2 regions of the Serratia sp. BNK-23 genome follow, and region 1 is predicted to be linked to the other one. Evidence: predicted binding sites of a transcription regulator. Region 1 holds the regulator's gene; the other holds the start of a gene.
The links. Region 1 encodes Fur, which represses iron uptake genes when iron is present. Its sites were predicted from a motif close to ATAATAATGAGAACNACTATCAA; they were not measured.

Region 1 (5,054 bases):
TTCGCGCTTTGTCAGCAATGCCGATCTGCAGACGCTGCCCGCCGGCGCGCTGCGCGGCCAGATCGTGCCGACACCGATGCAGGTGAAAGTGCACGCACAGGACGCCGACCTGCGCAAAGGGGTATCGCCGGATCTGAGCACGCTGGTCAAGCCGGCGGCGGACGTCGTCAACCAGCGTTTCGCGCTGCTGGGCGTGCCGGTTCAGGCCAACGGTTACCCGATCAAGACCGACATCCAGCCGGGCAAGTTTAAAGGCGCGATGGCGGTGTCGGGTGCCTATGAGCTGAAAATCGGTAAGAAAGAGGCGCGGGTGATCGGCTTCGATCAGGCCGGGGTGTTCTACGGGTTGCAGTCGATCCTGTCGTTAGTGCCGAGCGACGGCAGCGGCAAGATCGCCACGCTGGACGCCAGCGATGCGCCGCGCTTCCAGTATCGCGGCATTTTCCTTGACGTGGCGCGCAACTTCCATAAGAAGGACGCGGTGTTGCGTCTGCTGGATCAGATGGCGGCTTACAAGCTCAATAAATTCCACTTCCACCTGAGCGATGACGAAGGCTGGCGCATCGAGATCCCCGGTTTGCCGGAGCTGACGGAGGTCGGCGGCCAGCGCTGCCACGATCTGAGCGAAACCACCTGCTTGCTGCCGCAGTACGGCCAGGGGCCGGACGTCTACGGCGGCTTCTTCAGCCGTCAGGACTATATCGACATCATCAAATACGCCCAGGCGCGCCAGATTGAGGTGATCCCGGAGATCGACATGCCGGCGCACGCCCGCGCGGCGGTGGTCTCTATGGAAGCGCGCTACAAGAAACTGCATGCCGCCGGCAAAGAGCAGGAGGCCAACGAGTTCCGCCTGGTGGATCCGACCGATACCTCCAATACCACCTCGGTGCAGTTCTTTAACCGCCAGAGCTACCTGAACCCGTGCCTGGATTCCTCCCAGCGCTTTGTCGACAAGGTGATTGGCGAGATTGCCCAGATGCATAAAGAAGCCGGGCAGCCGATCAAAACCTGGCACTTCGGCGGCGATGAGGCGAAAAACATCCGCCTGGGCGCCGGCTATACCGACAAGGCGAAACCGGAGCCGGGTAAAGGCATCATCGACCAGAGCAACGAAGACAAGCCGTGGGCCAAGTCGCAGGTTTGCCAGACGATGATCAAAGAAGGCAAGGTGGCCGACATGGAACACCTGCCGAGCTACTTCGGCCAGGAGGTCAGCAAGCTGGTGAAGGCGCACGGCATCGACAGAATGCAGGCCTGGCAAGACGGCTTGAAAGACGCCGAGAACGCAAAGGCGTTCGCCACCTCGCGCGTGGGCGTCAACTTCTGGGATACGTTGTATTGGGGCGGTTTCGATAGCGTCAACGACTGGGCCAACAAAGGGTATGAAGTGGTGGTCTCCAACCCGGACTACGTCTACATGGACTTCCCTTACGAGGTGAACCCGGACGAGCGTGGTTACTACTGGGGCACCCGCTTCAGCGACGAGCGCAAGGTGTTCAGCTTCGCGCCGGACAACATGCCGCAGAACGCGGAAACCTCGGTCGACCGCGACGGCAACCACTTTAACGCCAAAAGCGACAAGCCGTGGCCGGGCGCCTACGGTCTGTCCGCTCAGCTGTGGAGCGAAACCCAGCGCACCGATCCGCAGATGGAATACATGATCTTCCCGCGCGCGCTGTCGGTGGCGGAACGCGCCTGGCACCGAGCCGGTTGGGAGCAGGACTATCGCGCCGGCCGTGAATACAAAGGCGGGGAAACCCACTTTGTCGACACCAAGGCGCTGGAGAAAGACTGGTTGCGCTTCGCCAATATCCTGGGCCAACGAGAACTGGCCAAGCTGGACAAAGGCGGCGTCGCTTACCGTCTGCCGGTGCCGGGCGCGCGCGTGGCGGGCGGCAAGCTGGAAGCGAATATCGCGCTGCCGGGATTGGGCATCGAGTACTCCACCGACGGCGGTAAGCAGTGGCAGCGCTATGATGCCAAGGCCAAACCGGCGGTCTCCGGCGAAGTACAGGTGCGCTCGGTCAGCCCGGACGGTAAACGTTACAGCCGCGCCGAGAAGGTCTAAGCCCGGCACATCGGCCTGTCGTCATGGCGGCGGGCCGCTTAACGAAGGGGGAATGCGTTCGCCCCCGCGCGTGCCGGCGTGGGGCGGATGTTGAAGTGAGAGCAGTACGTGGAGTCGCAGTGCCGCTGCAATTGTAGTATTTCATGACATGATCTTTCCCCGGCTTGCCCGGGGATTTTTTTGCCCGTTGTACGGCGGGCATAAAAAAACCGCCTCAATGTGAGGCGGTTTCTCATAGCCGGTGAGGCTTATTTCTTGTCGTGCAGCGATTCGTCTTCGCGGCAGTCACCGGTTTCACAGTGGCCGTACAGGTACAGACTGTGGTTGGTAAGCTTGATGCCGTGCTGCTTGGCGATATCACGCTGGCGCACTTCGATGGATTCGTCGCTGAATTCGATCACTTTGCCGCAGTCCAGGCAAATCAGGTGATCGTGGTGATGCTGTTGGGTCAGCTCGAACACGGACTTGCCGCCTTCGAAGTTGTGACGTGTCACAATGCCCGCATCGTCAAACTGGTTCAGTACGCGATAAACCGTTGCCAGGCCGATCTCTTCGCCCATATCAATCAGTTTTTTGTACAAATCTTCCGCACTGACGTGATGGCATTCCGGATTTTGCAGTACTTCCAGGATTTTGAGTCGCGGAAGCGTGACTTTTAAGCCGGCCTTCTTCAATGCGATGTTGTTGTCGGTCATGCGAATTCAGTCCTGTTACTATGCTAATCAAGTTGAGGCGTACTCGCCTGTGGCATCGGTCGGCACAAAGAGTTAATGCGTCTCATTATAGAACCGGTTGTACTAAATGGAAACCGCCGGTTGTTAACAAAGATATAATTGCACTATTGCATGTTTTGCATGCAACGCCTTGATGGATGGGATAAACCGATATCTCAGTCTACCGTGACGGGGTGGGAAGTTACAAATCTGTAGCTTCTATCGCAGCAATCCCTGTTGCCGATGACGGCCCTGTCGGCACACTATGCACTTTACAGGGCCTTTGTTCAACCTTTCGCCAGTCCCGGCGTTTAGCCGACGATATCGGCCAGGCTCAGCTCTTCGACAATCTGTTTGACCCAGGCGTCGACGCGCTCGTTGGTCAGCTCCGGCTGACGGTCTTCGTCGATCGCCAGACCGATGAAGTGGTTGTCGTCCGCCAGGCCTTTGGAAGCTTCGAAGTGGTAGCCTTTGGTCGGCCAGTGGCCCACGATGGCCGCGCCGCGCGGTTCGATGATGTCGCGGATGGTGCCCATCGCGTCACAGAAGTATTCCGCGTAGTCTTCCTGGTCGCCGCAGCCGAACAGCGCCACCAGTTTGCCGTTGAAATCGACTTCTTCCAGCGTCGGGAAGAAATCGTCCCAGTCACACTGCGCTTCACCGTAGTACCAGGTCGGGATACCCAGCAGCAGGATATCGAACCCTTCCAGGTCTTCTTTGCTGCTTTTGGCGATGTCGTGCACTTCAGAGACGTCGTCGCCAAACTGTTTCTGGAGAATTTTCTGGATCATTTTGGCAATGTTTTCGGTATTGCCAGTGTCGCTGCCAAAGAAAATGCCTACAGTAGCCATATCGCGTATAACCTTTAAATTCAATTAATTGCATTACTCGGCGCCGGCACTGCCGCCGATTAAAATGATGCCATGGCAAGAGCCTTTCGCCACGGTGGCGGGCGCCGACAGGCGCAGTCTCTTACCGGTAAATGCGTATCATGCCAGAAAGTGGCGCCGGGGTTTTATCGCATTTATGCGATGCCGAAGGATGAAGAAAAGCGTGGTCGATCCGGCGTTGTCCTTAACGCCGCGCCGCGCGTGCGGCCGAAGAGATCAATGTTCCGGCTGTTCTTCCGCCAGTTGCGCCAACAGCATCTGCTCGATGAGTTCGCTGCGGCTGATGTTGCGCTGTTCCGCCAGTTTGTTCAGGGCGTCCACCGCATCCGCGTTGATTTTCAGCTCTACGCGCCGCAATCCGCGCACTTTATCGCGCCGTAACTGATTGCGCTTATTGATTCTAAGCTGTTCATCGCGGGAAAGCGGGTTGGTTTTCGGGCGCCCCGGACGGCGTTCATCTGCGAACAGATCCAGCGTCGTGCGATCCGTTTGTTCTTTTGCCATAGGTAGCGGTACTGCAAGGGAGTTTGCATCAAAAAGCGCTCGCACGCTTCCGGAGGCATCGGTTAACACACTTCGGGCCAATAAACCCTAACCCAAATTTACCCCCGAACCGGCGTTCGCGAACGCGCTGGCGCGGCGGCAAAATTATAGCGCGCCATATTACCCCAGCAGATGGAGCGGCGACAATGCCTAACTGCGGGCTAAACGCGCTAAGCCGTTATCTTTAGCGCGTTTTTTCGCCAGGTGAGCGCGTTTTTCAGGCTTCGCCGAGGAAACGGTGGATGGCGCGCAGCACCGCTTCCGGTTTTTCGGCGTGCACCCAATGGCCGGTGCCGGCGACGACGTGCGCGCGTGCCTGCGGGAATTGGCGGGCGATGTCTGCACGGTAGCTGTCCTGCACGTACGGCGACAGGCCGCCGCGAATGAACAGGGTCGGGTGTGGCCAGGCCGGGACTTCCTGCCAGCCGGTGATGTCTTCGTAGCGTTCGATCAGCACCGGCAGGTTGAAGCGCCATTCACCGTTATGGAAGGACTTCAGCAGGAACTGGATCACGCCTTCTTCCTGAAGGTAGTCGCGCATCAACTGGGCGGCCGCCTGGCGCTGGGTAATGCCGGCGGCGCTGACGGCCTTCAGCGCGGCGAAGATCTCGTCATGGCGTCGGGTCTGGTAATCCACCGGCGCGACGTCGATGACGATCAGCTTGGCGATGCGCTCGGGCGCGATGGCGGTCAGCGCCATCGCCGCTTTGCCGCCCATCGAGTGGCCGATGACGATCGCTTTCTCCAGCTGCAGTTCGTCGAGCAGCGCCAGCAGATCTTGCGCCATGGCGGGGTAGTTCATGTCGTCGGCGCGCGGGGAGAGGCCGTGGTTGCGCA
Region 2 (5,054 bases), 1.2 Mb from region 1:
CTTGTACACCCGGTTGTCGTCCTTGTTCATGCGCGGCACGTCGAACGGGCAGCCGGCGATGCAGTAGCCGCAGCCGATGCAGTGCTCGGACTGGAAGTCGACGATGCCGTTGGCGTACTGAATGATCGCGCCTTCCGACGGGCAGGCCTTCAGGCAGCCCGGATCGGCGCAGTGCATGCAGCCGTCCTTGCGGATCAGCCATTCCAGCTTGCCGTTTTCCTCCACCTCGGAGAAGCGCATCACCGTCCACGACTTGGCGGTCAGATCGGCGGGGTTATCGTACACCCCGACGTTGTGTCCCACTTCGTCGCGGATGTCGTTCCATTCGGAACAGGCCACCTGACAGGCCTTGCAGCCGATACAGGTGGTGACATCGATCAGTTTGGCCACTTCTTCCTGGTGGTCACGGGCGCGCGGCGCCGGCGTGAAACCATTGGTGGCGGATTTACGAATGATGTCTTGAGATTGCATGGCCATAATTCGTCTCCGTTACACCTTTTCCACGTTGACCAGGAACGCCTTGAACTCCGGCGTTTGCGTATTGGCGTCGCCGACGAACGGCGTCAGCGTGTTGGCGATAAAGCCTTTCTTCGCCACCCCTTCGTAACCCCAGTGGATCGGGATGCCGATGGTGTCGACTTCCTGGCCGTGCACCTGCAGCGTGCGAATACGCTTGGTCACCACCGCCTTGGCCTTGATGTAGCCACGGTTGGAGCTGACTTTCACGGTATCGCCCTGCTTGATGCCCTTCTTCTCCGCCAGCTTTTCGCCGATTTCCACGAACTGTTCCGGCTGGGCGATGGCGTTCAGCCGCGCGTGCTTGGTCCAGTAGTGGAAGTGCTCGGTCAGACGATAGGTGGTGCCGACGTAAGGGAACTTGTCGGATTTGCCCATCGCCGCCAGATCGTCCTTGAACACGCGCGCCGCCGGGTTGGACACCACGTTCGGGTGCAGCGGGTTGGTGCCGAGCGGCGTTTCGAACGGCTCGTAGTGTTCAGGGAACGGCCCTTCCGCCATCTTGTCGGTGGCGAACAGGCGGCCCATGCCTTCCGGCTGCATGATGAACGGCCCGACGTCGCTGCCCGGCGCGGCGGTGCTGTAGTCCGGGATATCGGCCCCGACCCACTTGGCGCCGTCCCACTCCAACAGCTGGCGTTTCGGATCCCACGGTTTGCCCTGCGGATCCGCCGAGGCGCGGTTGTACAGAATGCGGCGGTTGAGCGGCCATGCCCAGGCCCAGCCCAGCGTATTGCCGAGGCCGGACGGATCGGCGTTGTCGCGCCGCGCCATCTGGTTGCCGGCCGGCGTCCAGCTGCCGGCGAAGATCCAGCAGCCGCTGGCGGTAGTGCCGTCGTCGCGCAGCTGCGCGAACGAGCTGAGCAGTTCGCCTTTTTTCACCAGCACTTTGCCGTCGGCATCCAGCAGATCCGCCAGCGCCTTGCCGTTGTTCTCCTGCGCCACCTCTTCCGGCGCCGGGTTGTCCGGCGTCAGGTAGTCCCAGGTCATGTTCAGCACCTGCTCAGGCACCGCGCCACCGTCGCGCGCATACATCTCGCGCAGGCGGCTGAAGATGCCCGCCAGGATCTCGCCGTCGTTCAGCGCTTCACCCGGGGCGTCCGCGCCTTTCCAGTGCCACTGCAGCCAGCGGCCGGAGTTGACGATCGAGCCGTTCTCTTCGGCGAAGCAGGTGGACGGCAGGCGGAACACTTCGGTCTGGATCTGCGACGGATCCACTTCGTTGAACTCGCCGTGGTTCTGCCAGAAGTTGGAGGTCTCGGTGTTCAACGGATCGATGGTCACCAGGAACTTCAGCTTGGACAGTGAAGCCACCACCTTGTTTTTGTTCGGGAACGACGCCACCGGGTTAAAGCCCTGGCAGAAGTAGCCGTTGACCTTGCCCTGCGCCATCATCTCGAAGTACTGCAGCACGTCGTAGCCTTTGTCCCACTTCGGCAACCAGTCAAAGCCCCAGCTGTTGTCCTTCTGCGCCTTGTCGCCGTAGAAGGTCTTCATCATGCTGACGAAGAATTTCGGGTAGTTGCCCCAGTAGTTCACCTGGCCCGGCAGCAGCGCCTTCGGCGTGTTAGCCTTCAGGTAGGTCTCGAGATCGGTCTGTTTCTCCGACGGCAGCGTCAGGTAGCCCGGCAGGCTCTGCGACAGCAGGCCGAGATCGGTCAGCCCCTGGATGTTGGAGTGGCCGCGCAGCGCGTTGACGCCGCCGCCCGCCATGCCCATGTTGCCGAGCAGCAGCTGGATCATCGCCATGGTGCGGATGTTCTGTGCGCCGACCGAGTGCTGAGTCCAGCCCAGGGCGTACAGGAACGAAGCGGTCTTATCCGCCACGCAGGTTTCGGCGATGTATTCGCACACCTTGAGGAAATCGTCCTTCGGCGTGCCGCAGATGTTGCTCACCACGTCAGGCGTGTAGCGGCTCACGTGCTGCTTCAGCAGGTTCCACACGCAGCGCGGATCCTGCAGCGTGACGTCGCGCTTGGCGAAGCCGTTCTCGTCGAACTGGTAGTTCCAGGTGGTTTTGTCGTACTTGCGGTTTTCCACGTCGTAGCCGCTGAACAAGCCGTCTTCGAAGGCAAAGTCTTCCCGCACCAGCAGGCTGGCGTTGGTGTAGGCCTCGACGTATTCGCGGTTAAATTTGTTGTTAGTCATCAGATACAGCAACACGCCCGACAGGAAAGCGATGTCGGTCCCGGAGCGGATCGGCGTGTAGAAGTCCGCCACCGATGCGGTTCGGGTAAAGCGCGGATCGATCACGATCAGCTTGGCATTGTTGTGTATTTTGGCTTCCATCGCCCAGCGGAACCCCACCGGATGCGCTTCCGCCGCATTACCGCCCATGACGATAATCAAATTCGCGTTCTTGATATCAACCCAGTGGTTGGTCATCGCACCGCGACCAAATGTTGGAGCAAGACTTGCTACCGTTGGTCCGTGTCAGACACGCGCCTGGTTGTCTACGGCAAGCATGCCGAGAGCGCGACTAAATTTTTGCGACAGAAAACCGGTTTCGTTGCTGGCGGCCGAGGCGCACAGCATGCCGGTGGTCAGCCAACGGTTGACGGTAACGCCCTGGTCGTTGGTTTTGATGAAGTTGGCGTCACGATCTTCCTTCACCAGCTTGGCGATGCGGGTAAAGGCGTCGTCCCAGCTGATGCGCTGCCATTTGTCCGACCCTGGCGCCCGGTATTCCGGGTACTTGAGGCGGCTTTCGCTGTGGATGAAGTCAACCAGGCCGGCGCCTTTCGGGCAAAGCGCGCCGCGGTTTACCGGGTGATCCGGATCCCCTTCGATATGGAAAATGCTTTCTTTGGCGTTTTTGGCGCCATCACCAAGGCTGTACATCAACAGCCCACAGCCGACGGAACAATACGTACAGGTATTACGGGTCTCGCGGGCGCGCAGCAGTTTGTACTGCCGGGTTTCCGCCAACGCCACTTCGGGGGCAAAGCCCAGCGCGGCCACCGTCGTTCCTGCCATACCGCCAGCGCAGATCTTAAAGAACTGCCTTCTGCTGACCTGCATGGGGGTCTCCTTTACTCTCGATTGTCACATTGTTCAAATGCGCCTGCCCGCTAGCGCGGCAAACGCGAATGTCACTGTTGTTATGCTTGCTACGAACGCCGGCCATATTACCACAGCGTGCTTGTGGTTGTTACACACTCGTGCTCATTCAGTGAACGCATTGGCACATTTCGATACATTTCGGCGTTGGCGCTCCCTACAGTATAGAGAGTAACCAACGCGCCGGGGCGGCGGTTCGACGCGGCACCCCAGCGCCCTCTTCTATCAGCATGTTAACGCAACGATTTGTTCATTAACCACACAGTTCACAGGGCATTGATAATCATTTTCAATATCATTTAATTAACTATAATGATCCGACTGCTTACGCGGTGCTCGCCCTTTGCGCCGCCCATACACCACTGGAGATGATGATTATGAGTTATTCACTGCCATCCCTGCCGTACGCTTACGACGCACTGGAACCGCATTTCGACAAGCAGACGATGGAAATCCATCACACCAAACACCACCAGACCTACGTCAACAACGCCAACACCGTGCTGGAAGCCTACCCTGAGCTGGCCAAATACAGCGTTGAAGAGCTGATCCAGGATCTGGATAAAGTGCCTGCCGACAAACGCACCTTCATGCGTAACAACGCCGGCGGCCACGCCAACCACAGCTTCTTCTGGAAAAACCTGAAAACCGGCACCACGCTGGGCGGCGATCTGAAAGCGGCCATCGAGCGCGATTTCGGCAGCGTTGAGAAATTCCAGGAAGAGTTCGAGAAAGCCGCAGCCACCCGCTTCGGTTCCGGTTGGGCCTGGCTGGTGCTGAAAGACGGCAAGCTGGCCGTAGTGTCTACCGCCAACCAGGACAGCCCGCTGATGGGCGAAGCCGTCGCCGGCGCATCCGGTTTCCCAATCATCGGCCTGGACGTGTGGGAACACGCTTACTACCTGAAATATCAGAACAAACGCCCTGACTACATCAAGGCGTTCTGGAACGTGGTCAACTGGGATGAAGCCGCCGCGCGCTTCGCCGCGAAGAAGTAATTCGCCCCCGTTGATGAAGATGCCCGCCGCCGGCGGGTATTTTTTTGCCTGAAATCCGCTAAAGTTTGACCACTTCCTGCCGATGGTTTGTTCAATTGACGTTCGCCCGGAGAAGGAAAAACGCTATGGCGGCATTGCAAGCATTGGCAGGAAAGTTCACCCATCTCACCGTAGGTAAAAAGCTCGGCCTCGGCTTCGCGCTGTTGCTGCTGTTGGCGGTCGTCATCGCCGGCACCGGAGCGCAATATCTGCACATCATCGAATCCCGCGCCGATCGCATCGACTTCAGCAACCGGCTGAACGAGGAGATCAACCAGGCCAAATACAACCGCGCCATGTACGGCCAGACCTACCAGCCGGAGTATCTGCAGAACAACCGCGCCAATATCGATAACGCCGTCAAACTGATAGACCAGGGCCAGGCGTTGGATTGGGACGCCCAAAGCCGCAAGGATCTGCAGCGTCTGGTGACGCTGATTG

Region 2: a site for Fur is predicted at 3,853-3,875, ahead of sodA (superoxide dismutase [Mn]). Genes of this name have one in related genera too.

What each region holds. Positions count from the first base shown of each region.
Region 1 covers NZ_CP179900.1:3,702,388-3,707,441, reverse strand. The annotation lists gene ACMGF9_RS17685 (beta-N-acetylhexosaminidase) at 1-2,071, shown strand, start outside; gene fur (ferric iron uptake transcriptional regulator) at 2,320-2,766, opposite strand; gene fldA (flavodoxin FldA) at 3,096-3,635, opposite strand; gene ybfE (LexA regulated protein) at 3,891-4,178, opposite strand; gene ybfF (esterase) at 4,435-5,054, opposite strand, start outside.
Region 2 covers NZ_CP179900.1:4,908,239-4,913,292, forward strand. The annotation lists gene fdxH (formate dehydrogenase subunit beta) at 1-477, opposite strand, end outside; gene fdnG (formate dehydrogenase-N subunit alpha) at 490-3,537, opposite strand; gene sodA (superoxide dismutase [Mn]) at 3,954-4,574, shown strand; gene ACMGF9_RS23335 (methyl-accepting chemotaxis protein) at 4,700-5,054, shown strand, end outside.